Regions from separate parts of the Arthrobacter sp. 01T419 genome, predicted to be linked through region 1. Evidence: predicted binding sites of a transcription regulator. Region 1 holds the regulator's gene; the other holds the start of a gene.
What was found. Region 1 encodes HrcA, which represses chaperone genes, less so after heat shock. Its sites were predicted from a motif close to TTNGCACTCGNNNNNNNCGAGTGCNAA; they were not measured.
Positions count from the first base shown of each region.

Region 2: groES (co-chaperone GroES) is a predicted target of HrcA. The motif match lies at 17,322-17,348, and genes of this name have one in related genera.

Region 1 is NZ_JBFTQF010000005.1:342,220-351,650, forward strand. It holds gene AC1DLO_RS10650 (PhoH family protein) at 1-307, opposite strand, end outside; gene AC1DLO_RS10655 (GerMN domain-containing protein) at 714-1,619, shown strand; gene AC1DLO_RS10660 (16S rRNA (uracil(1498)-N(3))-methyltransferase) at 1,691-2,467, opposite strand; gene dnaJ (molecular chaperone DnaJ) at 2,470-3,600, opposite strand; gene hrcA (heat-inducible transcriptional repressor HrcA) at 3,662-4,675, opposite strand; gene AC1DLO_RS10675 (DUF3097 domain-containing protein) at 4,891-5,748, shown strand; gene AC1DLO_RS10680 (DUF4870 domain-containing protein) at 5,896-6,309, shown strand; gene hemW (radical SAM family heme chaperone HemW) at 6,345-7,574, opposite strand; gene lepA (translation elongation factor 4) at 7,638-9,431, opposite strand, start outside.
Region 2 is NZ_JBFTQF010000002.1:4,738-26,657, forward strand. It holds gene galU (UTP--glucose-1-phosphate uridylyltransferase GalU) at 1-61, opposite strand, end outside; gene AC1DLO_RS03640 (5-formyltetrahydrofolate cyclo-ligase) at 181-786, shown strand; gene AC1DLO_RS03645 (FmdB family zinc ribbon protein) at 959-1,222, shown strand; gene cpaB (Flp pilus assembly protein CpaB) at 1,326-2,162, shown strand; gene AC1DLO_RS03655 (hypothetical protein) at 2,183-2,437, opposite strand; gene AC1DLO_RS03660 (AAA family ATPase) at 2,447-6,397, opposite strand; gene guaA (glutamine-hydrolyzing GMP synthase) at 6,525-8,129, opposite strand; gene AC1DLO_RS03670 (DUF3817 domain-containing protein) at 8,250-8,768, opposite strand; gene AC1DLO_RS03675 (SURF1 family protein) at 8,771-9,598, opposite strand; gene AC1DLO_RS03680 (PTS sugar transporter subunit IIA) at 9,708-10,196, opposite strand; gene AC1DLO_RS03685 (glycerol-3-phosphate dehydrogenase/oxidase) at 10,235-11,989, opposite strand; gene AC1DLO_RS03690 (GuaB3 family IMP dehydrogenase-related protein) at 12,094-13,230, opposite strand; gene guaB (IMP dehydrogenase) at 13,330-14,841, opposite strand; gene groL (chaperonin GroEL) at 15,180-16,790, opposite strand; gene groES (co-chaperone GroES) at 16,877-17,173, opposite strand; gene AC1DLO_RS03710 (hypothetical protein) at 17,397-17,807, opposite strand; gene AC1DLO_RS03715 (THUMP-like domain-containing protein) at 17,887-19,125, shown strand; gene AC1DLO_RS03720 (shikimate 5-dehydrogenase) at 19,133-19,951, opposite strand; gene ykgO (type B 50S ribosomal protein L36) at 20,003-20,125, opposite strand; gene AC1DLO_RS03730 (GTP-binding protein) at 20,192-21,352, opposite strand; gene AC1DLO_RS03735 (glutamate--cysteine ligase) at 21,522-21,920, shown strand, end outside.

The sequences.
Region 1 (9,431 bases):
CCGGGGTGATAACAGTCCCCTTGCCGACCAAGCCGCGGACTTCTTCCAGGAGTCGCATGATCCGGGGAACATCGCTGGACGGGCCGCTGAAGGAAAGTTCGTTGCCACGCACATGAAAGTCGACGCCGGGGAACTGGGCTTCGATGTAGCGCAGTGCCTCGTCATGGCTGCCAAGGGTTTGAACCATCTGATCAGAGTTGTCGAAGACAACAACTTCCGTGCGGGCGCCTGGGACTGAGTGCGGGAACTCGGCCGGACCTGTGTCAACGCTGCCGGCCCTGGGCCGCCCGTTCAATGATTCTGTCATAGTGCTGGCCTTGTGGCCTGTGCTCCTCCGGCTTGGTGATGTCCATCGATTTACTCCGATGTCCGTTCGCTGGATGGGCGCAGGATCGCGGGCCTCGGATTGCTTTCAATCCTACGCCAGCCATTGTCCGGCATGGTTCCAGACCATCCCGGGGGCAGGGCCGCAGGCCGCCAATTCCAACGTCTTTTGTTTCAACTCCGCATCGACCTCGTATCAATAGCATTGCAGTTGCCCGGCCGGGTATCGAATAGCCGGTCAGCGCGGCAGGGACTATGACAAGCTGATTTATGGGCAAAAATGCCCTGGGCCCGGTCCGCGGGCGCACGACTCCCCGCCTGACAGCGGGCCGAACACGAGCAGGATTCCAACTATTACCAGGCCAGCCGGCATTCCACAGGACACACGCATGCGGAGACGTTCCGCCATGCTTGTGACCACGCTGACGGCTGCCTTGTTTCTTTCGGGTTGTGTTGCCGACCGCTCGGAACAGGCATCGACGACGCCGCTCCCCAACCCGACCGCCGCCCTGCAGGCGGCACCCGCTACCAATGCGCCGCTTGAGACAACTCAGGCGTCAAACAAGATTCCGGTGTACTGGATCGGACGAAGCGACACGGATATCTTCTTGTACCGCGAATTCCGTGACAACCCAGGCAACGAGAACCCGATCACCACCGCGCTGCGAATCATGATGTCGCAGAAGCCGTTGGATCACGATTTCTTCACGCCATGGCAAAATCCAAGCAACCTTGCGACGTCGATTTCCGGAAAGAACGTGGTCACGGTCGATATCTCCCGCGACGCGTTCAATTCCAACCTCGACTCCGGAATGGCGCAGCGAGCGGTCCAGCAACTCGTTTACACCGCTACTGCCGCTGCGGCGAGTTCAGGCTTGATCGACTCCGGACAGCTGATCAAGGTGACCATCCTGGTAGACGGGCACACGGACTACATGGCGTTCGGTCAGGTCAAGCTCGGTGATCCGATGGTCCGGGACGCAACTATGGTGGCACCTGTCTGGATCATTGACCCGCAGGAGGATCTGACTCTGCCTGCCGGTCCAGTCAAGTTCAATGGGCGCAGCACGGACCCGTCGAAGAAACTGCATTGGCAGATCCTCCGCGAGAACTCAAGCGGCGAGAAGACATCGTACCTGGCGGGTCAGACCACCGCCTCGACCGTGCCGGGACAAGGCGGTGCTTTCACCTTCACTGTGGGCCTCGGAGCGGGACGCTACGAATTGCGCGTTTCCATAGTGGGTCCCAACGACAACGACCTCTCCACGGATACCCGTTCCTTCAACGTCCGCTGACCAGGTACGTGCGCCTCGTGTTACGCGACGGGCTCGGCGACGCGGGCAATTGCGCCACGCCAGCAGCTTTCCTACCAGCGGCCCAATATGTCACTGGCCAGTACGACGGCGGCCGGGCCCGCCGTCGATGAGCGAAGGACGTGGTGCCCCAAGAGAGCGGTGACAGCACCGACGTCGCTCAGTTTGGTCACTTCGCGCGGCGAGATGCCGCCCTCCGGCCCCACGATGAGCAGGACTTCGCGCGCAGCTCCGGAATCCCCGTCGGAAAGCTGATCCTGCCACCACTCCAGGACCTCCCGCAGCGGGCGTTTTGCGTCCTCGTGCAGGATGATCGCCAGATCAGCAGCGGCAACGGCCGCCGCCAAACCGGAGCCGTCGACTGCGGCACGCACCTCGGGAATCCACGCGCGCCGCGCCTGTTTGGCGGCTGCGGTGGCCACCGATTGCCACTTCGCATGGGCTTTGGCGGCCCGCTCGCCCTTCCAACGGACAATGGAACGTTCCGCCTGCCATGGGACCACCGCGTCGATTCCGAGCTCCGTTGCCGTCTCGACGGCGAGCTCATCGCGGTCGCCCTTGGCCAGGGCCTGGACCAAAACGAGACGAACCATCGGCAGGTGCTCCTCCAAGACATCGGAGGCAAGAACTTCAAGGTTTCCCTGGCTGGACGCGGCCACTGTTCCGGTAAGCCGCTTTCCGGCGCCGTCGGCTATGTCGACCGCCTCACCGACTTCTAAACGCTTGACAGTGATAGCGTGCCTTGCCTCAGCGCCGTCGAGCACGAAGATGTCGCCCGGCCCGAGCCCGTCAAGCGTTCCGGCGGCCGTGAAAAATACGGGGTTGCTCACCGCTACAGGTTACCGAGCTTGTCCCGCAGCTTCGCAAACATACCGCCGCTGGCTACGAGCTTGCCCTCGGTGAACTGCTCGCCGCGCAATTTGGCCAGTTGGCGCAGCAACTCTTCCTGCGCGGCGTCGAGCTTGCCGGGCGTCTCGACGTGCAGGTGCACCTTGAGGTCTCCCCGGCCATAACCGCGGAGATGGGTGACGCCCAGTCCGCGCAAGGTGATGACCTCGCCGGACTGGGTCCCGGCCTTGACGTCGATCTCCTGGGCGCCGTCGAAAGTATCGAGCTGAAGCTCGGTACCCAGGGCCGCGGCCGTCATGGGAACGCTCAAGGTTGCGTGCAGGTCGTCGCCCTCACGAATGTAGGTGGAATCAGTGTTGACCCGAATCTCCACGTAGAGATCACCGGAAGGACCGCCGGCAGGACCCGCTTCGCCTTGCGACGACAACTGGATGCGCGTTCCGGTCGCCACACCACCAGGCACTTTGACGGTCAGCGAACGGCGGCTGCGGATGCGGCCCTGGCCGCTGCACTCGTTGCACGGATCCTTGATGATCGTTCCGAAACCTTCACAGGAACCACACGGTGCGGACGTCATGACCTGGCCCAGGATGGAGCGGACTGCACGCTGGACCTGACCCGAACCGCCGCAGATGTCGCAGCGCTCCGGGTGGGTGCCGGCGCGGCAACATGAGCCTTCGCACGTGGGACAGACCACCGCAGTGTCCACTTCAAGCTTCTTGTTGACTCCGAAGACGGCCTCACGCAAATCGATGCGGACGCTGATCAGGGCGTCTTGGCCGCGGCGCATACGTGATGCCGGTCCTTGCATGCCGCCACCACCTCCGCCAAAGAAAGTGTCGAAGATGTCTTGGAACGCGAATCCCTGGCCCGCATAGCCTCCACCGAAGCCGTTGTCGGTACCGTTCTCGTTACCCGTGGCGTCATACACGCGGCGCTTCTGGGGATCGGAGAGGACCTCGTAGGCGTGGGTCACGGCTTTGAATTCCTCGGCGGCGCCTTCCCCCGGGTTCACGTCGGGATGCAGCTTACGGGCGAGCTTGCGGTAGGCCTTCTTGATCTCCTCGCCGGTTGCTTCCGGTGAGACGCCCAGAACGTCATAGTGGCTGCTCAAAGTCGGTATCTCTTCCTTGTTGTAACTGCGTTTCTTGCGAGACGGGTTCCGGCCGGGGCCGTCAGCCGCCCAGAATACGGGAAAGGTAGCGTGCGACGGCGCGGACGGCCGCCATGGTGTTGGGATAGTCCATCCGGGTAGGTCCAAGAATGCCGATCTTGGCGCTACTGCCTGGACCGTAGCCGGTGGCCACCACCGATGCTTCGGAGAGACCGTCGTAGGGGTTCTCACGGCCGATGCTCACGGTGACTCCACGGGGGTCCTCCGCCATGTCCGAGAGCAGGCGCAACATGACCACCTGTTCCTCAAGAGCTTCGAGAACCGGTCCGATGCTCAGCGGGAAATCCACGTTGGAGCGGGCCAGGTTAGCCGTGCCTGCCATGACCATGCGTTCGTCCCGGCTCCTGTCGGCCAGCCTTTCCAGACCATGGGCAAGGACGCCTGCAAGGCCCCGAAGTGTTGGCGGGCACAGGGCAACTACCGACGGCAGGACCTGCGGCATGAGGTCAAGCTGCGAGCCGGCGATGCTTCCAAGGAAACGTCCGCGTAGGGCCATGAGGTCATCGTCAGTGGCATCCGCCCCTGCGTGCACCACGCCCTGTTCCACTTTGCCGGTATCCGCGATAAGTACCACCAGCACCTGGCGCGGAGCCAGAAGCACGAACTCAATGTGCCGAACCCGGGCGCGGCTCAGGTGCGGGTACTGCACGACGGCGACCTGGTTGGTCAGTTGGGACAGGAGCCGAACGGTGCGCTCAAGGATGTCCTCGACGTCGTCGGGTCCCTCAAGCAGCGAGTGGATGGCCCGACGTTCGGCGGCCGAAAGCGGTTTGACCTGGGAGATACGGTCGACGAAGAGGCGGTAGCCTTTGTCCGTGGGGATGCGGCCGGCACTAGTGTGCGGTGCGGCGATGAGTCCTTCTTCTTCCAAAAGGGCCATGTCGTTGCGGATGGTGGCGCTCGACACTCCCAAATGGTGCCGTTCGACCAAGGCTTTGGATCCGACGGGTTCGCGGGAGTGAACGTAGTCCTCCACGATGGCGCGCAACACTTCAAGCTTGCGTGGTTCGCTCACTGCCCACCTCCATTCAACCGCCAGTGCTGAACAGTTCCTACTCAGCGACCTGATATTCAATAGTTAGCACTCAACATGCCCAAGTGCTAACAAGTCTAGTATGAGCCACCACGTTGTTAGCATTGGTACCGCTCGCGGCGAACATGATTCCCGCGCGGTCCCGTGGAATGTCCAGGGCCGTCATTGATCCCCTAGCGCAAAGTGGTGTGAAGACCGTGTCTTACGACAATTGGGGCCCGCAAGATCTCTCCTCCCCTGCCAAGCGGCAGCTGCCGGAGGTGCCCGTTGAACGCGGGATGGTTCTCGAAGACGTGCAGTCCGGTTGGGTCGGGGCCGTGACCAGGGTCGAAAAGTCCGGCGGCATGCACATCGTGGTGCTGGAGGATCGCCGGGGAAAGAACAAGTCATTCCGGCTCGGCTTTGGATTCCTGCTCGACGGACAGCCAGTGAAACTTCTGCCACCCGCGCCACGCGCGGCCGCCGTCGTGGCTGCCGGGCAAGCAAGCCGCACAGCATCCGGATCCGTCCGGGTAGCCGGCCAGCGTGCCCAAGTCGCCAAGGCAAGCCGGATCTGGGTGGAAGGCAAACACGACGCAGAACTGGTGGAGAAGGTCTGGGGAGATGACCTCCGGGTGGAGGGAATCGTCGTCGAACCCCTGCATGGCGTGGACGACCTCAAGGCGGCGATTGCCGAGTTCTCTCCCGGCCCGGGCCGCAGGCTCGGGATCCTCGTGGATCACCTGGTGCCGGATTCGAAAGAGTCGCGGATCGCTGCCGACGCCATGACGCTGCCCGGCGCGCCAGGAAACGTCCTGATCGTGGGCCATCCCTATGTGGACGTCTGGCAGGCCATCCGTCCCAAGGTCCTGGGGATCGAGCAGTGGCCCACCATAGCCCGAGGCACCGATTGGAAGACCGGCATCCTGAAGTCGTTCGGCTGGCCACACACTACGGCCGAGGACGTCGGGCTTGGCTGGCAGAAGCTTCTCGGCGCCGTCCACAGCTACGCGGACCTGGAAGCCTCCCTGCTGGGTCGGGTGGAGGAAGTGATCGATTTCCTGACCGTGCCGTGACGGCGCTTTGCAGATTCGCTTCGCTTTCACGGCGGCTCCAGCGCAGTTTCCCCGGCCTAGGGTCAGGGAGTTGGTCCGCTGATCGCGTGCCGAGCAAGTATTCTGGGACAGCAACACTGCACCGATAGATACTCGAAGGAAGAAACTGTGGCAGACAACGCTCCTGACGAACGGGACGGCGCTTCGGGCCAGTCCCAGTACCACGGCGTTCCTGCCAATGCGCTGCCCTTGACGGCCTCCGAAGACCGGCAGTGGGCCACCCTTGCGCACTTTGGCGGAATCCTTGGCTGCGTGCCTTCGCTCCTGATCTACCTGATCTTCCGCGACCGTGGCCCGTTCACGGCACAGGAATCGAAAGAGGCGCTGAACTTCACTTTGCCGCCAACGATTGCCGCAGTGCTCGCGAACATCCTGGTCCTGCTCCCGGTGGTTGGAAACCTGTTCGCGGTCGTGGCCACGGCCATCTGGGTCGCTGTGACCTGCTTCTCGGTGTCTGCCGGCATTCGCGTCAACCACGGACAGCCGCACCGCTACCGTTTCAACCTGCGCTGGATCAAATAGCGATGGCGCGCAGGGCAGCCGCCCTCGTCAGTTCGCTACTCCGGGAGGATGCGGCGGACCACGGCATCAGCCAATAGCCGCCCCTTGAGCGTCAGTACCAGCCGTCCTTGGAAGGCTGCCGCAGGCTCCACCAGGCCGTCGGCGATGAGGCCCGCCACGGCATGGCGGCCGACCTTGTCGAGGGCATCGACCTGGAGCCCGGTGCCGAGGCGTGCCTCCAGCATGATGCGTTCCACTTCCCGCGTTCCGGCGTCGAGGGTTTCGCGCCCAGCGGCAGGAGAGACACCTTCACCGAGCCTGTTTGCATATGCGGTGGGGTGTTTGACGTTCCACCAGCGGACTCCGCCCATATGGGAATGCGCTCCGGGTCCGATGCCCCACCAGTCATCTCCCCGCCAGTAGGCAAGGTTGTGTTTGCAGGCCTGCTCGGATGTGCGGGACCAGTTGCTGACCTCGTACCAATTCAGCCCGGCTGCGCTGATCAGTTGATCGGCGAGTTCGTATTTGGCAGCGTGGTCGTCGTCGTCAATTCCCGGAACTTCACCGCGCCGGATCTGGGCGGCCAGCTTAGTGCCTTCTTCCACGATCAGTGCGTAGGCGCTGATGTGGTCCGGTTCGTAGGACAGGGCTGTTTCAAGGGAAGTCTGCCAATCCGCCATCGACTCACCGGGAGTTCCGTAGATGAGGTCGAGGCTTACCGCAAGTCCGGCGTCGCGTGCCCATTGGACCACCAACGGAACCCGGTTGGGCGTGTGGGTGCGGTCCAGAACCTTGAGGACGTGCGGCACCGCCGACTGCATGCCGAAGGAAACCCGCGTGAAGCCGGCATCAGCCAGCAGCTGGAGCGACTCGGGGGTCACCGAGTCTGGGTTGGCTTCAGTGGTGACTTCGGCCCCTGCTTCGATGCCCCAGTGCCCGACGGCGGCCATCAGGATGCGTGCCAGATCTTCAGCAGGCAGCAGCGTCGGTGTGCCGCCGCCGAAGAATACCGTGCTCAGGGGGCGATGCGGCAGCCCGGAGGCATCCATGGCCCGGACGGCGAACTCCACTTCCGAAATCGCCGTAGATGCGTAGGCGTCCTGGGATGCGCCGCCTCCAAGCTCTGTGGCGGTGTAGGTGTTGAAATCGCAGTATCCGCAGCGCACAGCGCAGAAGGGTATGTGGACGTAGAGTCCGAACTTGCGTGACTCTACACCGTCAAGCACCTGCGGCGGCAAGAGGCCGTCCGCAGGCGCCGGGTCTCCGAGGGGAAGGACACTAGGCACAGGACCCCCCGTGTGCCCGTGCCCTACGTGCCGGTCCGGACGTGTGTTGGGCGAAGAGCCCCATTACTTCTTGGCCTTGTCCTTGGATTCGTCAGTGGTCAGGGCTGCGATGAACGCTTCCTGCGGAACTTCCACGCGGCCCACCATCTTCATGCGCTTCTTGCCTTCCTTCTGCTTTTCCAGAAGTTTGCGCTTACGGGTGATGTCACCGCCATAGCACTTGGCAAGGACGTCCTTGCGGATGGCACGGATGCTTTCGCGGGCAATGATGCGCGAGCCGATGGCCGCCTGGATGGGCACCTCGAACTGCTGGCGGGGAATGAGCTCCCGCAGCTTGCCTGTCATCATGACGCCGTAGGCGTAGGCCTTGTCCCTGTGGGTGATGGCGCTGAAGGCGTCAACCTGCTCGCCTTGGAGCATGATGTCCACCTTGACCAGGTCGGCAACTTGCTCGCCGTCGGCCTTCCAGTCCAGCGAACCGTAGCCACGGGTCTTGGACTTGAGGATGTCGAAGAAGTCGAAGACGATCTCGGCCAGCGGCAGCCGGTAGCGGATTTCCACCCGGTCCTCGGACAGGTAGTCCATGCCGCCCATGACTCCACGGCGGCTCTGGCACAGTTCCATGATGGCGCCGACAAACTCGTTGGGAGCCAGGATGGTGGCGGACACCATCGGTTCGCGGACCTCCGAGATCTTGCCGGTGGGGTATTCGCTGGGGTTGGTGACGTGGATGACCCGCTTGTCCTCCAGCGTGACCTCGTACTCCACGTTGGGAGCGGTGGAGATGAGGTCCAGGTTGTACTCGCGCTCAAGGCGCTCACGGGTGATTTCCAGGTGCAGCAGGCCGAGGAAGCCGACGCGGAATCCGAATCCCAGAGCGGCCGACGTCTCCGGCTCATAGACGAGTGCGGCGTCGTTGAGCATGAGCTTCTCCAACGCGTCACGAAGCACCGGATAGTCCGTGCCGTCCAAGGGATACAGGCCGGAGAAGACCATGGGCTTGGCGTCTGCATAGCCGGCAAGGGATTCCGAGGCAGGCTTGGCCAGATTGGTTACAGTGTCCCCCACCTTCGACTGGCGGACGTCTTTCACGCCGGTGATCAGGTAGCCGACCTCGCCGACGCCCAGTCCCTTGGAGGGAGTGGGCTCCGGCGAGCTGACACCGATTTCCAGGAGCTCGTGGGTGGCACGGGTGGACATCATCTGGATCCGCTCGCGCGGGTGCAGCATGCCGTCCACGACGCGGACGTAGGTGACCACGCCGCGGTACGTGTCATAGACGGAGTCGAAAATCATGGCGCGCGCCGGGGCGTCGGGGTCGCCGACAGGCGCGGGTAAATCGCGGACGATCTTGTCCAGCAGGGCTTCCACGCCGGCGCCGGTTTTACCGGACACCCGCAGCACGTCCTCGGGGTCGCCGCCGATCAGGTTGGCGAGTTCCGCTGCGTACTTTTCGGGCTGGGCCGCTGGAAGGTCGATCTTGTTGAGCACCGGGATGATGGTGAGGTTGTTTTCCATCGCCAGGTAGAGGTTGGCCAAGGTCTGAGCCTCGATGCCCTGTGCCGCATCCACCAACAGGATTGCGCCTTCACAGGCCGCGAGCGAGCGGGAGACCTCATAGGTGAAGTCAACGTGGCCAGGTGTATCGATCATGTTCAAGGCGTAGCTGGTGCCCTCAAGTTCCCAAGGCATGCGGACAGCCTGGGACTTGATGGTGATGCCACGCTCGCGTTCGATATCCATGCGGTCCAGATACTGGGCCTTCATGTCGCGGGACTTAACGACGCCGGTGTACTGCAACATGCGGTCGGCCAAGGTGGATTTACCGTGGTCGATGTGGGCAATGATGCAGAAGTT
Region 2 (21,920 bases), on a different contig from region 1:
TTGTGCCGAGCCCGGCAACAGGGATTACGGCCTTACGGACGGCGCAGTTATTGGAAGTCACCGGACTAATCTAACGGAAGTGGCTGGACAATGGGCAAAAAGGGACACTGTTCGATGAATGGGATCATGCCGATCCTTACGGATCCGAGGCGCCGGACAGACGCGAGAACTGGAGCAAAAGTGACTTTGAAAGACGAGATCCGTCGGGAGAACCGCAACCGCCGCCTCGCCCGGACGGTGCAACAGCGTGCCGACGCCGGAACCGGGATTGCCCACCGCGGCCTCTCTTGGGCGGATGCTGTTTCCCACGGGAAACCGGCGACCTTCGCGGCCTACGTAGGAGTGGCTGCCGAACCGCCGACGATGCCGTTGCTTGAAGCACTGCATGCGGCTGGGCACAGGATTCTGCTTCCGGTCTGTGAACCGGGGCGACGCCTCAGCTGGGTGTTTTGGACACCGGAGACGACATTTGTTCGCTCAAGGTATGCCCCCATCGATGAGCCCGTAGGCGAACGATTCGACAGCGACGTCGTCAAGGATGCGACCGGAATCTTCCTTCCGGCTACTGCCGTCGACGAGGGCGGCAACCGCATTGGCCAGGGCGGCGGCTACTACGACCGGCTCCTCGACAAACTGGATGCAGACGGCCAGCGGCCCCCGACTGTCGCCGTCGTTTATGACGATGAAGTCCTGCCCGCAGGCACCATCCCTGCCGAACCGTTCGATAAACCCGTCGCAGAAGCCCTTACCCCTCTCCGCCTGCTCGGACTAGCCCGAGCTGGCTGAACCGGGCTGGCCGAACCGGGCTTCTGGGCAGTTTGTTCCCTCCGCCACATTCCCTGGTGGAGACCCCGACGTCGGATGATAGAATTGGCACTCAGGCCCTGGGACTGCTAATGGATGGAACAATCACCTTCGCAGTGCAGGACCTGTAGTTCGTCCCGGAGGAGGATCACAAGTGCCCACATATGCCTATGCCTGCAAAGACTGCGGCCATGCCTTTGACATCGTTCAGGCCTTCACGGACAGTTCCCTGTCTGACTGCCCCGAATGCCAGGGATCCTTGCGCAAGAAATTCAACAGCGTGGGCGTCGTGTTCAAGGGATCGGGCTTCTACCGCACGGACTCCCGGGACTCCAAGGGAAGCACCGTTTCGGCTGCTCCTGCCGCGCCAGCTGCATCCCCGGCTCCAGCGTCGGTTCCCGCGGCTGCCGCCAGCTGACCGCGGTTCTTCCACCCGGTTACCGCATTTCCGCCTGATCCGCTTTTCCACATAGCTCAATAAGGCCCTGTCTCCGGATTACTGGCCGGGTTAGCGTGGCAGCATGCCAGCAACCCCGTTTGTATCCCAAAGCCCCAGTTCAACGGTGCCTTCTTCGATTCCGGGCAATAGCCGCCTCGCGCCGGTCACCAAGGACCGCCCTCGCGGTGTTCCGGCTCTTCCACTGGGCCCTGCCCGCCGCCCCGGCAGTCACCGGAGGTATTCCAACCATCGCAGGTTCGGCAGCTGGCTGAACCGCAACCGCCGCCTCGTGGTGGCACTCCTGCTGTGCGTGGCCGCCGGGATCGCGGTCCACCAGCTGACTCCTGCCTCCGAACAGCGGGTGACGGTCCTCGCCGCGGCCCGGGACCTTCCGGCCGGGTCCACCTTGGCAGATTCCGACCTCAAACCTCTCGAAGTCCTTCCCGGCGGAGCTCCCGCCGGAGCGCTCACCTCTGGCACTGGACACAGGGGAAAGCAGCTTGCCTCGCCCCTTCAGAAAGGGCAGGTTCCCACAGACGCCCAATTCCTGGGCCCGGGTTTGCTGACCGGCGCCGGGCCCGCAACAGCAGCCGTTCCACTGCGCATGGCCGACTCCGCTTCAATTCAGCTTGTTTCGCCGGGCCAGTTGGTCAACGTTGTGCTCACGGCAGCTGATGGACTTGAAGGACCCGGCAAGAAATCCGAACTCCTGGCTGCAGCCGTCCCCGTTTTGTGGACGTCCGCACAAGGAGGCAGGGCGAGCCAGTGGCTCGGTACGAACGAGTCCGACGGCCTCGTAGTTGTCGCCGCGAATCCGCAGCAAGCCGAAATCCTCGCCGGAGCTTCCACCCGCGGAAAGTTGTTCTTTATCTTGGTCAATCCATCAGGCAACAGGCAATCCGAAACCCATGCCGGATAGCCCGGATCATCGTGGAATGTTCAGCCCCAGTGTGGAGGCCTTTGCTCCTTCAGCCAGGCGTCGTGATCGTAGCCGGGCTCGTCACCCCAGCGGCGCGGATCATCCTCGGAGGCCTTCTTGGGCAAAATGCCTTCTCCCACAGGCTTGTGCTCCGGTGCGGGCTTCAATTCTGTTTTCTCCTGCTTGTCCAACTCCGTGTTATCCAGCTCGGTGGCAGCCTCTACTGCATCACTGTCCGCGGGGTATTTGGCTTTTGTGCTCTTTCTCTCCGCCATTGCGCTTCCTTACTGGATAGCTGGTCCCAGGCCTGGACCTTGCGTACCGCCAAGTTCGGCCTGACCCGGCTCCGCCTGACTACCCCGTCCTGCCTGTGTGCCCGGCCCTGCCTGTGTGCCCGGCTCCGGCTGACGATCCAGTTCCAATTGTTCAACATCCATGTCCAGGAATCCATGCTCGACGGCGCCAAAGGAGGGCGCAACGGGCTTTTCGAGTCCAAGATAGGAACCGATGCGGTCCGCACAAGACGAGGGGTCCGTGAATACTTCGATGGTCCACAAAGACATGTAACGCCAGCCGAGGCGTTCCAGGAGCTGGGGCCGGAGCCTGCTACGCTCCCTAACGCTCATGCGGCGGTATCGTTCCGTGCCATCCGATTCAATGGCCACCGGGGTGGGCATTTCGGTGTCATCACGGCCGATGGTGTGCACGGGATCGGCCGCCGCGGCGATGTCCAGCGCTCCGTCGTAGTGATGCCACACGCGGGCTCCACGAGCACGGAGCCGCTCGCCCAGATCCGCTACCAGCGGATCCTCACCGAGCGCCTGCTCGCTGGCCGCCGCCCTGGTTGCCGGTGTCCCCAGATCCGAATTGCCCGAGAGTTCGCGATCAAGGAGTTCATGGAAATCAACCGCTCCATGAGCCAATCGGTCCAGATCCAGGTCCTCAGGACGGAAGCAACTCAGGACGTGCAAGGATCTGCGCGAGCGGGTCATTGCCAAGGCAAACTTGTTACGGCCGCCTTCGGCGGACAGGGGGCCGAAACTGTGCAGCGCGCGGCCATGTGGAGTGCGCCCGAAGCCGAGGGAAAAGATGATGTGGTCGCGAACCAATCCTTGGGCACGCTCCAGATCCACCACGCGGAAGGACTCTGCACCTGCGTTGAAGAAACCGGACAACAGAGGATAGTTGGGCAGCTGGAGCCTAATGGCTTCGCCGATCCTTGCAGCATGGCGCAGGCTTGCGGTCACCACAGCGAGCGAGGTACGGGGCCGAAGCCTGGCGTGTTCAAAAACCAGATCCACCACACGGTTCACTTCTGCTGCAACCGATTCCACGCCTTCGTGATCCGAACCTGGCAGTCCGGTACCGTCCGGGATGTACTCAACCACAACCGAACGGTCGAGACCGGTGACGGATTGGCCATCCGGCAGTCGACGCAGGCCACCATCGTAGTAATTCTTGCTCAGTTGCAGGACCAGATCTTCATCAACAGCGCGGTACACCCAATTCAGTTGCCAAGTCGGCAAGACGCGGGCCAATGCACTGAAGGCACTGTCAACCGTGTCCTGGCTCGTGACGCCTGCCAGGGGAGGCTCCACGGCCACGCTAAATGTGCGGGCGTTGGCAATCTTCGCGTCGCCAAAGGCAATCACTTGTTCGGCCCGGGCGATGGCCGGCAGCACAGCCTGCAAAGACGTGCTCTCGGCATCAAGAATCACCACTGCGTCGAACTTCTGTTCGGCAGGCAACAGCCCGGTCAGCAGGTATGGGCTGATGGACCACACAGGCACCAGCCGGGAAACCAGAGCCGGAGCCTGGGCGCTGAGCGCCGAGAGGGTAACCCGGCCGTCCTTGATCAGATTCCGCAGGAGCTCTGCCTGGCGGGGATGTTCCGCGATTCCGGCCCGCCACATTTCGGCAAGCGTCCACCTCAGCCTGGCTGCACCGCTGGCAATGTGCGCGTGATCCGCCAGGCGGTACTCGGCTTCGAGACGGCGGAGGGAATCGCCGTCGGACATGGCAAGGTAGTCGTCACCGCTGATCATGGCTTCCAGGGCAGACTGCCACCAAGCCAGCTCCAGTTCCGCGCCAACGGATTCGGCAGGGACTTCCCGACCTGCCAAATCCGCGAGGAGTTCGCCGAGTCCGTGCTCACGCATGTTCTCGACCAAAAGCGTACGCTCCGGCAGGGTCTCCAGAGTTCCCGTATCCGCGACAAGACGCTCAAGGCGCGCCATGAGAACTTCGTAGCGGGTCGCGTGAAGGTCGCCGCCGTCGGCCGTGTGTTTGAGGCAATCGCCCAGACGACGGAGCTCCCGGTCCAATTCCCGGTACGTAGCGCCCAAATCCGCGAGCCCGGATGGCACGGCAGGATGACGCTGCGTGGTGGCGTACTCAGCCCAAAGGGCCCGCTGCTCCTGAACGAGTGCCAAGGAACTGTGCAGATCCGCAATGTGGACACCGGGCCGGACGTATTCTTTGGCCACTCTTCGCAAACGGGAGCGCTGCATCGACGGCATTTCGAGGCCCCGCTCGCGACGCCATGCGGAGGTGGCGGTAGCCGAAATCAGATCGTGGACCGGCCGGTCGAAGATATCCGGGGTGAATTTGTCCAGGCTCTCCCGCACCGCCATCAACAGCTCAAGTTGCGCGCCCCATTCGGCGAAGTTCGCCCCGAGGCGGATTTCGGAGTGCTCTGCAACCTGGTTCATCCGTTCCCGCAGTTTGGGGAGGTGCTCCGCGGCGGCGCCAGCCAGTTGCTGGGCTTCTTCCGTCTCCTTGCGCGTGACCAAGCGCGCACCGTACCAGGGGCTCGACGTCGACGCCCGGCTGAAACTGCCAAGTTCGGCAGCGCGGCGCAGTCGTCCAGCCAGCTCGGCCCGGTCTTTGATATTGTCCAACACGCTGCGCTTCAAGCGCACGGTAGTGGCGGGGGCAGGCTGGATGGAGGTCAGCTCCGCGAGCGACTGCATTGCCTGATAGGGCGAGCACCCCCAGCGCTGGCGAACATTGTGCAATGACGCGACATGGTCCATGAGGGCATGACGGTGCTCAGTCAGGGTCTTGTGAAGATTCGCAAGTTGAGGTTCCAGTGACTTCTCGTTGCGTATGATCGCGCTGACCAGCTGTCCCTTGAGCTGCTGGGCCGTGGCACCATTGCCCGGCCTGAACAGCATCGACTCAAGGCCAAGGGCTTCAAAATTGCTGGCGAGCCCGTTGAGGCTCGCACGCCGGTCGCCCACCACGAGCACTGATTTGCCCTCGTTGACAAGCGCGCCGATGGCATTGATTGCAGTTTGGGTCTGGCCGCTGCCTGGCGGGGTGCTTACCACGAGCGAATCGCCTGCCCGGACTGCATCCACGACGTACTGCTGGTCAGCATCCGCATCAAGGAGCAGCGACTCCTCGGCAGGCTCGCGCTCGTCGAGGTTCGGGAACCGCCCGGACTTGATCGGTTCAGGTTCAACGTTCCCGCCGTTGGCAGCTTCGAACAAGGATGCGACGACGCTGCTGTTTTCGTTGATCCAGGGGTCGTCCAGATTCCCGGACAAATCCGCCAAGGTTGTTATGAGGAGATTGGGGGTTACTTCGGCACCTGGGATCGGCTGCACCAGCGTCGCAAGACGGTCAAGGACTGGTTGGGGATCGAGGCGCGCGGTGTTGTAGGCCATTCGGCTCACCGCATTGACGTCGAACACAATTCCATGGACGGTCTTCAAGTGCCGGACCAACGCAGGGTTGATGCCCGCTTGTTCCGTGAGTTGCAGTTCGTAGTCATCCTCGCCGGGCCGCGCTGTGAGCGAAATGGCTGCCAACATGACGGGAGCGGAAACGCGCTGGGGTTTTCCTCCGACGGCGGATGTCCAGACGACAGTTCCGCAGGACAGATACCCGGCGTCGATCCCCCGGTCGTTGCCCAATTCGAAGATCTTCGAGCGAAGGTTCCTGGCTGCACGCGCGGCAACAAGATATTGCTGGCGATCCCGGATCAGGGTAGAAAGACGGGTTCGGCGTCCGGCGAGGAGCTGCGCGAGGCCTGAAGGGTGGCCGTTACTAAGGTCGATCGAACCTTCCGGCGTCTTGACGAAGCGCAGCATAGTGTCCGCGCCAGTCACAGGTTTGAGCCCCGACAGCCATTTCCGGAGCTCTGCAGAGCTCTCTTCGTGGCTTTGACCTACTGACACCGCTGCCTTCTTTTCTGTTCTAGCTCGAGACGACTTGGACCAAATCGGCATACTTTCGAGGGTAGCGGGAATCGACCTGCAGTCCGCACCGCAACACTGGTGGAAAGGCAAATTACCCCTGATTTCAGGGGAAATGCAAGGTGACCGGCCTCTGGAAAGAGACCGGTCACCTAGAACGCTATTCCCACTCGATGGTTCCCGGTGGCTTGCTGGTGACGTCCAGTACCACGCGGTTGACTCCATCTACCTCGTTCGTGATCCTGTTGGAGATCCTAGCGAGGAGGTCGTAAGGGAGCCTCGACCAGTCAGCAGTCATAGCGTCCTCGGAAGAAACGGGACGCAATACGATCGGGTGCCCATAGGTACGTCCGTCACCTTGCACGCCGACGCTGCGGACATCGGCGAGCAGCACCACCGGCATCTGCCAGACGTCGTTGTCGAGACCGGCCGCCGTGAGCTCGGCACGCGCGATGGCGTCTGCCTTGCGCAGCAGGTCCAAACGTTCCTTGTTCACTTCTCCGACAATGCGGATACCGAGGCCCGGACCAGGGAACGGCTGGCGTCCAACGATTTCCTGCGGCAGGCCCAGCTGCGCACCCACGGCGCGAACCTCGTCCTTGAACAGGGCGCGGAGCGGCTCAACGAGCTCGAACTGCAGGTCCTCGGGCAAGCCTCCCACGTTGTGATGGCTCTTGATGTTCGCAGCACCTTCGCCTCCGCCGGATTCGACGACGTCCGGGTACAGGGTGCCCTGGACGAGGAATTTGATGCTCTCGCCTTCGGACGCGGCCTCGGCAATGATGGCCCGCTCTGCTTCCTCGAACGCACGAATGAACTCGCGGCCGATGATCTTGCGCTTGGTTTCGGGATCGCTGACTCCGGCCAGGGCGGACAGGAAACGCTCCTGCTCATTTGCCACATAGAGTTTCACGCCGGTTGCAGCAACGAAGTCACGCTCGACCTGTTCGGCTTCGCCTTCGCGCAGCAAACCATGGTCCACGAACACGCAGGTGAGCTGGTCACCCACGGCGCGCTGCACAAGGGCTGCGGCAACGGCCGAGTCGACGCCTCCGGAGAGGCCGCAGATGACCTTGGAATCACCGACCTGCCGGCGGATTCGATCAACCTGCTCTTCGAGGATGTTGCCGGTGGTCCAGTTGGGCTTCAGGCCGGCTCCGTCGAACAAGAAGTTCTCCAGAACCTGCTGGCCGTGTGCCGAGTGCTTGACCTCGGGGTGCCACTGCACGCCGTAGAGGTGCTTTTCCTCGTTCGCGAAAGCGGCTACAGGTGCACCGGCGGTGGTCGCCAGGACTTCGAAGCCTGCCGGGGCAACATGCACGGAGTCTCCATGGCTCATCCAGGTGTTCTGCGAGTCAGGGGTGCCTGCAAGGATGGAGCGGGCTTCGCCAACCGTGGTGGCTTCGGTGGCGCCGTACTCGCGCAACCCGGTCTGTGCGACCTTGCCGCCGAGCGCGTTGGCCATGGCCTGGAAGCCGTAGCAAATACCCAAGACCGGCACGCCGGCCTCGAAAAGGTCTGCGCCAACCCTCGGGGCACCCTCGGCATAAACGCTTGAAGGACCGCCGGAAAGAATGATCGCTGCCGGGTTCTTGGCCAGAAGCTGCTCGGTGGTGAAAGTGTGCGGAACAATCTCCGAGTACACATTCGCTTCACGGACGCGGCGGGCAATCAGCTGCGCGTACTGGGCACCGTAGTCAACAACCAGCACCGGCTTCTGGGAAGTCTGAGCTTCAGAACTGAAGGGTGCGGTGGGAGTAGTCACCGTAACAGCCTACTTTGCCGGGATGCCCCGGTGCACCTTGAAGCCTGTCGTGAAGCCGGGAATCAGCCCACAAACCGTCCCGACGTTAGCGATCTCACAATGCCCGCCGGGGCGGGCCCGTCAGTAACGCTTGGATGCCTGCGGATTGGCGGCTAGTTCGGCTTCTACCTCCGAGTGGAACTTCTTCTCCACAATGAAGGACATCAGCGGGACAACCCCGCCCAAGGCAAGCAGGATGAGCTTCGTGAACTGCCAGCGCATGAGCGACCACAAACGGAAGTCCGAGATGAGGTAAACCACGTACATCCAGCCGTGGACGATCAGCACCGTCACGGAGACGTTGACGCCGCCAAGAACCGCCTTCGACTCGGCGTCAGCGAAGCCGAAACCGAAGGGCTGCCCGGTGGCCGCGTTGGTGCCGCCGGCAAAGAGGTATACACCGAACACATAGCGTGCCACGAGCTCGGCGCACAGGAGCAGGAGCATGGTGCCGGTGAGGTAGGCCATGACCTTGTAGAACTTCAGTGCGGAGCGGATCTGGGCCGTGGTTCCGCCAAAGCGGCGCTTCTTTGCCGGGGTCGGCTTCGCGCCGGACTCTCCGGACTGTTCGGGTTGGATGGCCGGTTTGGGCTCAATCATGGCTATACCTGTTCTGGCTTGGTAATTGCTGGCAAATCGTCTGACGGGAATTCGTCGTCGGGCTCTTCCTCTTCGAGGGTTCGCCGGTAGTCATCGGCCACCATTCGCCACCAGATGTAGAGGGCGAAGCCCGCAAAAACCACCCATTCCACGGAGTAAAAGAGGTTGAGCCAGTTGATCTGCTGGGTAGGTGGCTGGGCCGGGATATTGAGGGGCTTCAGCTGCTCCGGAAGAGCGAGGGCCTTGCCTGCGGACACTTCCGACGTCGCGGCGACGAAGCCCGGGTAGCTTGAAATTTCCCACGTGTTGATGAGTTCCGCGACCGAAACCGCGGACGCGCGGTCCGCTCCGGCGTCGACGTTTGGCACTGGCGCCTCGGACGGCAGAAGCCGCCCGGTCAGTTCAATAGTGCCCGACGGCGGCGGGCTGGCTTGGGCGGGATCGGGGACCCAACCGCGTGCTACGGGAATCCAGGTCTTCGGCGAAGCGCCAACGCCGTGGAGAACGGGAGCACCGTCAACCGCAAACGCGGTGACTACCCAGTATCCCTTTTGCCCAGCGAGCAGGCGACCTTCCACAAGGACTTGCTTGGCGGGGTCGTAGCTGCCTTTCGCACTGACCATCTGGTCCGATACGGAACCAGGAAAGAAGGTTCCCGGCTGCAGGACACCGGTAAGCGGCTTGACTTGCTCCGCCGAGGGATCAACTGGCGCATCACTCTGAGTGGATCTGCCGAACTGCCACTGGCTGAGCAGCACGAACACCCCGGAGAGCAGGAGCGCGAAGACAAGTCCTGCGATCCAGCGGGGCTTCAGAGCGGTTTTCAACACCCCTTAACCGTACTTCGTCAAGCTGTAGAACAGCTAAACGAGCCCAAGAGTGGGGCAGCAGGGTCCCTACGTGGCGCGGAACGCGACACGAAAGGGCCTGCCCCAATCTCTAGTGGTCGAAGAACACCAGGCTGGAGTTGATCAGTTCGGCGATGACTTCCGGATCGTGGGCGCGCCGGAGGGACTCCCGGAACGATTCCTTGGAGAGTGACCGCGCCAAAGTGGCAAGGACTTCCAAGTGGTCCGAGAACGAACTAGCCGGTGTGGCGATGAGCAGAACCAGGGTGGCGGGTCCGTCGCTGGCGCCGAAGTCCAGGGAGTGCCCGAACTTGGTAACCCCGACGGCGATGGAGACCCGCGAAACAAACTCACTGCGGGCGTGCGGCAACCCGATGCCGCCTGGGAGCCCCGTGGCGAGTTGGTGTTCGCGCGAGTTGACGTGTTCGAGGAAGCCTTCGAGGTCCGTGACACGCCCGGCCGCATAGAGCCGTTCCGCGAGCTGGCCCGCGGCGTCTGTCTTGTCGACCGCTTCCATCTCCAGGATGACGGTCTCCGGCGTCGTCAGTTCGGCATCATACGGGTCCAGTGGTTCCGCCAAGTCGTTTCCCTCCAGTGTGCCCAGCCAACCCAGGGCGCTCAGCGCAGGGGAACGATGTCATCGACGCCCATGCGCGCAGCATCAGCCGATTCGTCGTCGGGCTGCTGTTGGCTGAGCCGTTCAGCTTCCACCCGGGCCAGGTAGTGCTTGATTTCGCTTTCCCGCTGCGCGTCGCTCCAGCCAAGAATTTCTCCCATCAGCTTAGCGACAACCGGGACCGCGGAAACACCTCTGTCCCACGACTCGATCGATATCCGGGTGCGCCGGGTCAGCACATCGTGGACATGACGAGCGCCCTCATGGGTCGCTGCATAGACAACCTCTGCCGAAAGATAGTCGTCCGCGCCAGGGAGCGGCTCAGCCATGGCCGGATTGTCTTTGATGATGGCCAAGACTTCCGGGGCCATGGAGCCATAGCGGTTGAGCAGATGTTCCACCCTGGCGACGTGGACTCCGGCCTCATCCGCGGTTCTCCCCCGGCGGTTCCACGCGGCTTTGAATCCCTCGGCGCCCAGGAGCGGGATGGTTTCAGTGCAACTCGCGGGTACGCGCTCGTCCATGGCGCGGGTCGCTTCGTCTACGGCGTCCTTCGCCATGACCCGGTACGTGGTGAACTTGCCGCCAGCAACCACTACCAGGCCTGGAACGGGGTGTGCCACGACATGTTCGCGTGAGAGCTTGGCTGTGGAGTCGCTCTCCCCTGCCAGCAGCGGACGGAGTCCGGCGTAAACGCCTTCAACGTCCTCCCGGGTCAGGGGCCGTTTCAAGACTCGGTTGACGTGCTCAAGGACGTAGTCGATGTCCTTGCTGGACGCGGCGGGGTGGGCCTTGTCCAACTTCCAGTCGGTGTCCGTTGTGCCGATGATCCAATGCCGCCCCCAGGGAATGACGAACAACACGGATTTCTCGGTCCTCAGGATCAATCCCACCGTGGACTGGAAGCGGTCGCGAGGGACCACGAGGTGGATGCCCTTGGAAGCACGGACCTTGAGCTGGCCGCGATCCGTGACCATTGCCTGGGTCTCGTCGGTCCAGACGCCGGTGGCGTTGAGCACTTGCTTGGCGCGGACCTCAATGATGCTGCCGTCTTCCTGGTTTTCCACCTTCGCACCCACCACACGTTCACCCTCGCGCATGAACGACACAACGCGCATCCTGTTCACGGCATGCGCTCCGTAGTGTGCCGCGGTGCGGACGAGGTTGACGACCAGCCTGGCGTCGTCAACCTGTGCGTCGTAGTACCGGATGGAGCCGACGAACGCGTCGCTCTTGAGGCTCGGAGCAGCCCTCAGTGTTCCGCGCCGGAAGAGGTGTTTGTGCATGGGGACACCGCGGCTGTGCCCTGAGGTAAGGCCAAGTGTGTCGTAAAGGAAGATGCCGGCACCCACATAGGGCCGTTCCCAAAAACGCCGGGTCAACGGGTACAGGAACGGGACCGGCCGGACAAGGTGCGGCGCGATTTGTTGGATCAGCAGCCCTCGCTCCTGGAGAGCCTCCTGGACCAGCGCAAAGTCGAGCATTTCCAAGTAGCGCAGCCCGCCGTGAATCAGCTTCGAGGACCTCGACGACGTGCCTGAGGCCCAGTCCCGGGCCTCGACAATGCCCACGGACAACCCGCGGGTCACTGCGTCCAAGGCCGCCCCGGCCCCGACCACGCCTCCGCCGACAATCAGGATGTCGAGTTCCTTGCCGGGCTCCATGGTGCCCTTAAGTACCTCGATGGACCTGGCCCGCGCCTCCGGGCTTAACGCACCGGCATCATTCCTCTGCGAACCATCTGCAACACTGCTCATCGGACGCCTCCCATCGCACAAAGCCCGTAGTCCCCCACACTACTTCTTGTGCGCGGGCTTGGGCAGGGTTTTCACCCGAAGGCTAAGGTGGCCCGGACAGCAGCCTACTGACCCGAGTACGGCGAGACGACGACGTCGACCCGCTGGAATTCCTTCAGGTCCGAATAGCCTGTTGTGGCCATTGAACGGCGCAGCGCGCCGATCAGGTTGGAGGTGCCGTTGGTGTGGTGCCCCGGCCCGAAGAGCACTTCCTCCAGCGGTCCAACGGTGCCGACGTTGACCCTGTCGCCTCGTGGCAACTCGAGGTGGTGGGCTTCCTGTCCCCAGTGCCAGCCCTTGCCTGGTGCTTCTTCCGCACGGGCCAAGGCGCTCCCGAGCATGACGGCGTCGGCGCCCATCGCGATGGCCTTGACGATGTCACCGGAAGAACCCATGCCGCCGTCGGCGATCACATGCACGTACCGTCCGCCGGACTCATCCATGTAGTCGCGGCGGGCAGCGGCGACGTCGGAAATAGCGGAAGCCATGGGCGAATGGATGCCGAGTGCGCGGCGTGTGGTGGTGGTTGCGCCGCCACCGAAGCCCACCAGAACGCCGGCCGCACCGGTACGCATAAGGTGCAGGGCGGGCGTGTATCCGGCGGCTCCGCCGACGATCACCGGGACGTCAAGCTCGTAGATGAACTGCTTGAGGTTCAGCGGCTCGTGGTTCTTGGAGACGTGTTCAGCCGAGACAGTGGTACCCCGGATGACGAAAATATCGACGCCGGCAGCAACCACAGTCTTGTAGTGCTCCTGGGTGCGCTGCGGTGTGAGCGAGCCGGCCACGGTCACACCGGAAGCACGGATTTCCGCGAGCCTGCTGGTGATCAATTCGGGCTGGATCGGAGCCTTGTAGAGCTCCTGCATGCGCCGCGTAACGGCAGGGTTGGCCGTTTCATCCTCAAGGGCGGAGATCTCGTCCAGTACGGATTGCGGGTCTTCGTAGCGGGTCCACAGGCCCTCAAGGTCCAGCACGCCCAGACCGCCAAGCCGCCCAAGAGCTATGGCCGTCTCAGGCGACATGGCGGAATCCATAGGGGCGGCGATCACGGGCATCTCGAACTTGTAGGCATCAATCTGCCATGAGACGGAAACGTCCTTGGGGTCACGCGTCCGACGGTTGGGGACGATCGCGATGTCATCCAGGGAATAGGCACGACGCCCACGCTTGCCACGGCCAATCTCAATCTCATAAGTCACTGCTCTAGGTTATCCCAGTGCGGCGCCATGTCCTGGCAGGAAATGGGCAAGCCCGCCACCTCGTGACGACGGCGGCGGGCTTGCTTGAAATCTGGCAGTCTAGCGGGAACCGTAGTTCGGGGCCTCGACGGTCATTTGGATGTCGTGCGGGTGGGACTCCTTCAGCCCGGCCGCGGTGATGCGCACAAACTTGCCGCGCGCTTTGAGCTCGGCGATGGTCGGAGCACCCGTGTAGAACATGGTCTGGCGCAGGCCGCCGACCAGCTGGTATGCCACCGAGGAGAGCGGGCCGCGATAGGCCACGCGGCCTTCGATGCCTTCGGGGATGAGCTTGTCGTCGCCGGAAACGTCCGCTTGGAAATAGCGGTCCTTCGAGTAGGACGTGTTCTTGCCCCGGGACTGCATGGCGCCCAGGGAACCCATGCCGCGGTAGCTCTTGAATTGCTTGCCGTTGACGAAGATCAGCTCGCCCGGCGATTCGTCACAGCCAGCCAACAAAGAACCGAGCATGACGGTGTCGGCGCCGGCCACGAGGGCCTTACCGATATCCCCCGAGTATTGCAGGCCGCCATCGGCGATCAGCGGGACACCGGCAGGGATGGCTGCCTTCGAGGACTCATAAATGGCCGTGATCTGGGGGACGCCAACACCGGCAACAACGCGCGTGGTGCAGATGGAGCCTGGGCCTACGCCCACCTTGATGCCGTCGGCACCTGCGTCGATCAGTGCCTGGGCGCCTTCGCGGGTGGCCGCCTGGCCGCCGATGATATCAACGTGCGCGGCAACGGGATCGGACTTCAGGCGGGTGATCATGTCCAGGACGCCCTGCGAGTGGCCGTTGGCGGTGTCCACGAACAATGCGTCGACGCCAGCGTCAATCAACGTCATGGCGCGTTCCCAGCCATCGCCGAAGAACCCGATGGCGGCGCCGACGCGGAGACGGCCTTCCTCATCCTTCGTCGCGAGCGGGTACTGCTCGGCTTTGGTGAAGTCCTTGGTGGTGATAAGGCCCTTGAGGCGTCCCTGCTCGTCAACGAGGGGCAGTTTCTCGATCTTGTTGGTGGCCAGCTTGTGCGAGGCCTCTTCGCGGCTGATGCCGACGTGGCCCGTGATGAGGGGCATCTTGGTCATGACGTCGCTGACAAGCCGCAGCGGGAAGTCGGACTCCGGCACGAAGCGGGTGTCGCGGTTGGTGACAATACCCAGCAGGCGGCCGTCCGGGTCGATGACGGGCAGGCCCGAAACCCGGTAACGCGAACACAGTTCGTCCAGTTCCTGAAGGGTGGCTTCCGGGTGGATAGTCAGCGGGTTGGTGATCATCCCGGACTCGGAGCGCTTGACGCGGTCCACGTGGTCGGCCTGGTCTTCGATGGACAAGTTGCGGTGGATCACGCCAAGTCCGCCCTGGCGGGCCATGGCGATGGCCATCCGGGACTCCGTGACAGTGTCCATCGCGGCTGACAGCAGAGGGGTTTGGACCGAAATGCGCTTGGAGATCCGGGAGGACGTATCAGCTTCGGACGGGATGACGTTCGTGTGGCCCGGCAGCAGCAGGACGTCGTCATAGGTCAAGCCAACAAAGCCAAAGGGATCGTGTTCGGGCTGGGTCATGAGTGCGCCTCTTACCTTGGTTCTTGGGGGTTGCTCTGGTAGGGGTTGCAACTGATGACCAGCCCGTCATTACGGGACTGGCCTGTGCATAAAGGTTCTGAATAAATAGTAGAACCTCGCCGCCGATCCCCATATTCCGCAAGGGCAATGTGAGCAACGGCACCTGAGGCAACCGGCGTCAGGCAGTGCGGCCGCCGGCGTCAGGCAGCAAGGCCTTTCACGAAGCAGCCCCACACCCGCCGGTCAGGAAGCACGTCCGGGCGTTGAAGCGTCGGCTTACACGCAGAAGGCCCGGCCCCCCGAAAGGGGACCGGGCCTCGCGCATTCAACAACCGGGCCTAGTGGCTGTGGCCTGCGTGCTCGTCTTGCTCGGCCGGCTTCTCGACAACCAGGGTCTCGGTGGTGAGAACCAGGGCTGCGATGGAGGCGGCGTTCTGGAGTGCGGAGCGGGTGACCTTGACGGGGTCGATCACGCCAGCGGCGATCAGGTCCTCGTACACGCCGGACTTGGCGTTGAAGCCGTGGTTGTCTTCGAGCTCAGCAACCTTGGCGACGACGACGTAGCCGTCGAAGCCGGCGTTCTGGGCGATCCAGCGAAGCGGCTGGGTCAGGGCACGGCGGACGATGCCGACGGCGGCAGCCGCGTCGCCTTCCAGGGCCTTGACGGCGGTGTCCTCGTCCAATGCCTTGAGGGCGTGGATGAGGGCAGAGCCGCCGCCGGACACGATGCCTTCTTCAAGGGCGGCACGCGTGGAGGACACTGCGTCCTCGATGCGGTGCTTCTTTTCCTTGAGCTCAACCTCGGTGGCTGCACCGACCTTGATGACGCCGATGCCGCCTGCGAGCTTTGCAAGCCTTTCCTGCAGCTTTTCACGGTCCCAGTCGGAGTCGGTGCGGGTCAGCTCGGCGCGGATCTGCGCTACGCGTGCCGCGACGTCCTCAGCCGTGCCAGCGCCGTCAACGATGGTGGTGTTGTCCTTGGTGACTGTGATGCGGCGTGCTGAGCCGAGGACCTCGAGGCCAACCTGGTCAAGGGACAAGCCGAGCTCCGGGGAAACAACCTGCGCACCGGTCAGCGTGGCGATGTCCTGCAGCATGGCCTTGCGGCGGTCGCCGAAGCCCGGAGCCTTGACGGCAACCACGTTCAGGGTGCCGCGGATGCGGTTCACGATCAGCGTGGACAGTGCCTCGCCGTCGATGTCCTCAGCAATGATGAAGAGCGGCTTAGCGGCCTGCAGGGCCTTCTCCAGGAGCGGCAGGAATTCCTGCAGCGAGGAGATCTTGCCCTGGTTGATCAGGATGAGCGCGTCTTCCAGGACAGCTTCCTGGCGTTCAGCGTCAGTGACGAAGTACGGGGAAAGGTAGCCCTTGTCGAACTGCATGCCCTCAGTGAGGACCAGTTCGGTCTGCGTGGTGGAGGACTCTTCGATGGTGATGACGCCATCCTTGCCGACCTTGCCGAAAGCCTCGGCCAGCAGTTCGCCAACCTCGTCGCTCTGGGCGGAGATCGCGGCAACGTTGGCAACCTGGGTGCCTTCTACTTCGCGGGCGTTCTCCAGGAGGCGGGCAGCAACGGCCTGGACAGAGACCTCGATGCCACGCTTGATTTCACCAGGGGCGGCGCCTGCGGCAACGTTGCGCAGGCCTTCCTTGACGAGTGCCTGTGCCAGAACGGTGGCCGTGGTGGTGCCGTCGCCTGCGACGTCGTTGGTCTTGGTGGCGACTTCCTTGGCCAGCTGAGCGCCAAGGTTCTCGTACGGGTCGTCCAGCTCGACTTCACGGGCGATGGTCACGCCGTCGTTGGTGATGGTGGGTGCGCCCCACTTCTTGTCCAGAACGACGTTGCGGCCGCGCGGGCCGAGAGTCACCTTGACGGTGTTGGCGAGCTTGTCAATGCCTGCTTCGAGCGAGCGGCGGGCGGCGTCGTTAAACGCTAGCTGCTTTGCCATGGTTGTGTCCTTTCAAGACGGAAAACCCGCACCGCTGATTCAGTCAGAAGATGTCCGACTCGATCTGCGGTGCGGGATCCAGGAAATTACTTAACGACGATCGCCAGAACGTCGCGAGCGGACAGAACGAGGTATTCGTTGCCGCCGGTCTTGACTTCAGTTCCGCCGTACTTGGAGTAGATAACGACGTCGCCAACGGCTACGTCGACAGGTACGCGGTTGCCGTTGTCGTCAAAGCGGCCGGGGCCGATTGCAACAACTTCGCCTTCCTGCGGCTTTTCCTGTGCAGTGTCCGGGATGACCAGGCCGGAAGCCGTGGTCTGCTCTGCTTCGAGCGGGCGGACAACAATGCGATCCTCGAGAGGCTTAATGGAGACCGACACTCGGATCTCTCCTTTACGTGAGGTAGTACATGGACTATCAAACCAGGGGTGCCGTGGCGTGCTTACCGTCGTCGCGGTGCCGGTAAGTGCCTGGCGGCATGATTAGCACCCGCCTAGGGAGAGTGCTAATCAAGACTCTATGTAAGCATTAGCACTCGGTCAAGGCGAGTGCCAGAATTCCGTCATGGGTGAACGGCGGCAGGCCGCCCCGGACTCAATCAGCTCATTGCCCGGCGAGGTCGTCGAAGTCCACGTCCTCGCCGTCGTCGTACTCTTCTTTCGGTGCGGTTCCGCGGTTCAGGTAGAGCACTACGCCGCTGGCGAGTGCGATGGCGCCGAACACCACCAGCCCGACAATCGCTCCGATACGCGCGCCTGAGTAGGTGTCCCGAATGTCCCGGGCCTCGTCCGTGGCGTCCTGGACGCTCTTTCCGGTCATGGAATAGGTGGCCGCGTTGAAGGAGTCGAGGAAGAAAATAATGATCAAGAGCGCGATGCAGACAATGGCAATCGAAGCACCTGCGATGAGCGCAGGACGGGCATACTTGGAGAGATTTCCGGCGAAGGGACGTTTATCGGGGGCAGAGGGAGAACCATTGGCGTCGTCAGGCTGGCGTACTGGGTTGTCTTCCATGGCATCAACCCTATCGGCCCGAATGATCCCGGATCCCCCTCTCCGCCTCGTATGACGGGCGGCCAGTAGGCTAGTTCCCATGGCTGACACACCCCAGGACCAGATTGCCCCGCTTCTGACAACGGAGGGTTGGGAACTGCTGGCATCCTTGGGACCCTACCGCGATGGCGAAGCGTTCGCCCTGAACGCACGCTTGCGCAAAGACGGCCACTCCCCCGCACTTGTGGCCGCCGTCCTCACCCAATCCAGGCTCCGCACCCGCGCCGAGGCCAAGTTTGGCGAATTCGCCCGGCAGATGCTCTTCACGCAAGCCGGATTGGAACAAGCCACCCGGCTCAATGTGGCAGCCAGGCACGCAGAGCGTTTTGCCAAGGCAGGCACGCAGCATGTGGCTGACCTGGGCTGCGGGCTTGGAGCTGACTCCATGGCCATGGCCTCCATGGACATCAAGGTCACCGCCGTGGAACTCGACGAGACCACCGCGGCCTGCGCCACCATCAACCTCATGCCTTTCCCGCATGCATCCGTGGTGCATTCCGACGCGACGTCCGTGCCCCTTGACGGCGTCGACGGCGTGTGGCTCGATCCTGCGCGCCGCACGACGTCGTCGTCGGGAACCAAGCGGATCTGGGATCCGGAGGAGTTCTCGCCGCCGTTGTCCTTCGTTGAGTCGCTCGCCGCGTCCGGCAAGGCCGTCGGGGTCAAGATGGGCCCGGGGATGCCCCATGAAGCGGTACCGGCCGGCTGCGAGGCACAGTGGGTTTCGGTCGGAGGGGACGTTACGGAAGTAACACTGTGGTTCAACGACGTCGCCCGTCCCGGCATCCGCCGCGCGGCCCTGGTGCTCGGGCCGCAGGGCGCAGCTGAGATGACCAGCGGCGAAGATTTCGACGGCGGACCCGTGCCCGACGTCGGGCCGGTGGAGGGATACCTGTACGAGCCGGACGGCGCGGTGATCCGCGCGGGCTTGGTGGCCGACGTCGCGCTCCGACTCGGAGGCCACTTGGTGGACCAACACATTGCCTACATCTGCGCTCCGGAACTGGTGGAGACCCCGTTCGCCCGTGCCTACAAAGTCCTCGAAGTCATGCCGTTGAACGTCAAGGCCCTCAAGGCCTGGGTGAAGGCCAACGGCGTCGGTGTCCTGGACATCAAGAAACGCGGCACGTCAGTCACTCCCGAAGAACTGCGGAAACAATTGTTGCCGGCCGGAAAAGGCTCAGCGAAAGGCCGCGGCAACAGAACAGCCACCCTCGTCCTCACCAGGATCGGCGAGGAAAAGGTGGCTGTTGTGGTGGAGCCGGTAGCGGCCGCCTGAGATAGCCCTACTGGGCGCGCGTGAACTCCTCGGCAGCCGCCACTTGCTCGGGCGTCGGCGTGATACCCGTGTAGAGCACGAACTGTTCGAGGGCCTGGATGGTGGCTACCTCAGCGCCGCTGATCACGGCCTTGCCTGCCGCGCGGCCGGCCTTGATGAGCGGCGTCTCTGCGGGGAGGGCGACGACGTCGAACACCACGTGCGCGGCCGCGATCGCCTCTTCGGGAAAGGACAATGAGCCGGACTCCGTTCCCCCGGCCATTCCGATCGGTGTGACGTTGACGATCACGTCCGCCGTCGAGTCCCCCACTTCGGCTTGCCAGCGAAAGCCATAGAGTCCCGCGAGCGATTGCCCGAGCTTTTCGTTCCGGGCAACCACAGTGACGCGCGAGAATCCGGCGTCGCGGAAGGCTGCTGCGGTGGCCTTGGCCATTCCACCGGAGCCGCGGAGCAACACGGACGACGCCGGGTCGATCGCGTTACGCTCGATCAGCTGGGCGATCGCAGTGTAGTCCGTGTTGTAGGCCGTCAGTACGCCGGCGTCGTTGACAATCGTGTTGACCGAGTCGATGGCGGCGGCCGATGCGTCCATACGATCCACGAGCGTGATGACGTCTTCCTTATAGGGCATCGAGACGGCGCAGCCACGGATGCCCAGGCCACGCACCCCGGCGATCGCGTTCGCCAAGTCGGTCGGAGCGAAGGCCTTGTAGATCCAGTTCAAGCCGAGGGCCTCGTAAAGGAAGTTGTGGAAACGCGTTCCGTTGTTGCTCGGCCGGGCTGAGAGGGAGATACAGAGCGTCATGTCTTTGTTGAGGATCGGCATAACGGGGCTTCCTTCACATAGCGGGGTTCTGTGCCCAGCCTAGACGGGGAGCTAGCCTTGGCGCGCTTTGAATCGCGGATTCAGCTTGTTGATGACAAAGGTGCGGCCGCGCCGGCGGACAACTTGCGCGCCGGGGATCTTCTTGAGGGCACGCAGCGAATTCCTGACTTTCAAGGGGTTCTCCTTCTAGGGTTTTGACTTGTTTGATTGCGGCTTTGTTCCACCACGGCCGAAGCCCGGCTAAAGAGTGGATTCGAGTTCCAGTGGATCCTCAAGCGCAGCGAAATCGAGCCTCATTTCCGCTTCGCTCAGCGCGCATCCATCCAGCAGGGCCCGGATTTCTGCGGCGTCGACGTCGTCTCCTCGCCCGGTCACGGCCAGCACAGTTCCGCGATCGCCGAAGCGGGGGTGCCAGTCGAGAACGGCGTCGACGTCGTGGAGCCCGTCTTCGTCCTGCCGGACTTTACCGTCGCGAACAGAGTCGGCGCCGGCATCCGCGAGCCACTCTCCCGTGCTCTCGAGCCAGACGCGCGGTCCGATTCCCTGAACGGCGATCCGGATCTTGGCCGCCGAGGCAATCCACAAGCGGCCCCGCATCCAGTGGCATCCCTCTGCCAGCTTCGGCAGGGCTTCCCGGAAGCGCCCGGGATGAAGCGGACGCTCCACTTTGTGGAGCACGGTCCGGAAGCTCCCGGACTCCTCCTCGAGCGGAACCCGCACGGAACCGCGACGAACCCTCGCGAGGGCCTCCGCGCCGTCGTAACATCCGGGCCGGAAGTTGTCGTCGCGGGCTGAAACGGCAGCGTGGGGCGCGAGTTGCGCCAGAAGTTCCAATCCCTGGGCCCAGTGCTCGCTTGAGTCCGGGCGCAATCCGGTGAGCTCGGCCCCAAGACCAGCATGGACCATGATGGTATCCGCGTGGCCCAACTCTCCGATGAGAAATTCTCCACTGGTGCGGTGATCCTCCGGCATCGCCGTGAAGCCGGATTCGTACAGGGTGTGCTTGTCCCAAACATGGTCTTCCAGGGCTGAGGGATCGATCGCCAACACTGCGTTGTCGATGACGGCAGGCCGCTCAAGGCCCCGCTTGAGTTCGGCAACCGCCATGTCCACGGAGACGCCAGGCGGCAGGCCCAGGACGATGTGGTCATGGCCGGACGCGGCGAGGCGCTCCGCCGTCGGGACAACGTCAAGACGGACCGTGCAGCTGAGGCAGCCGTGCTCCAAGACGGTTTGTGCCTGCTCTACAAGTTCGCCGTTGCGGAACACCCTCCGCAATACGACGGAGCCGTCCAGGAGGTCATGGAGGACCACGGCTGAATCGCGGTGTGTACGCCCTAGCTTGGCTGTGGCTGCTTCGCGGCATTGGCTATCGAGTGAGCTGACAACAGAAAGGTGCATGCCTGTATTGTAGATGCAAATCATTCTCATTAGCAAAAATGCTCGATTTCCTGAGCTTTTCGCCCATGCGGTACCGTACCGCCCCTGCATTAGACTTGAGCCAACCGCTGACGGCCCCACGGCGGGCGTTTGCTCAGGGCGTTTTTGGCATATCACCGAGGGGACCTACGTGCAGATTGATTTCGCTCCATCCAGGCAGTCGACACTGGGGGTGGAATGGGAGCTCGCGCTCGTCAACGCACGCACCGGGGAATTGGCCTCGGTCGCGAATGAAGTCCTGCGCGGCGTAGCATCTCGGCATCCGGACCTGAACGAAGACGACGAGCACCCGCACATCAAGCGCGAATTGCTCCTCAACACCGTGGAACTCGTCACGGGCGTGTGCAACACCGTCAAGGAAGCCAAGGAAGACCTGGCCCGCTCCCTGAAGGCCGTCAGGGACGTTACCGACCCCATGGGTGTGGAGCTTTTCTGTGCCGGCAGTCATCCGTTCAGCCCGCCGCAGCTTCAGCCGGTCTCGGACAAAGAGCGCTACGCCAAACTGATTGACCGCACCCAGTGGTGGGGA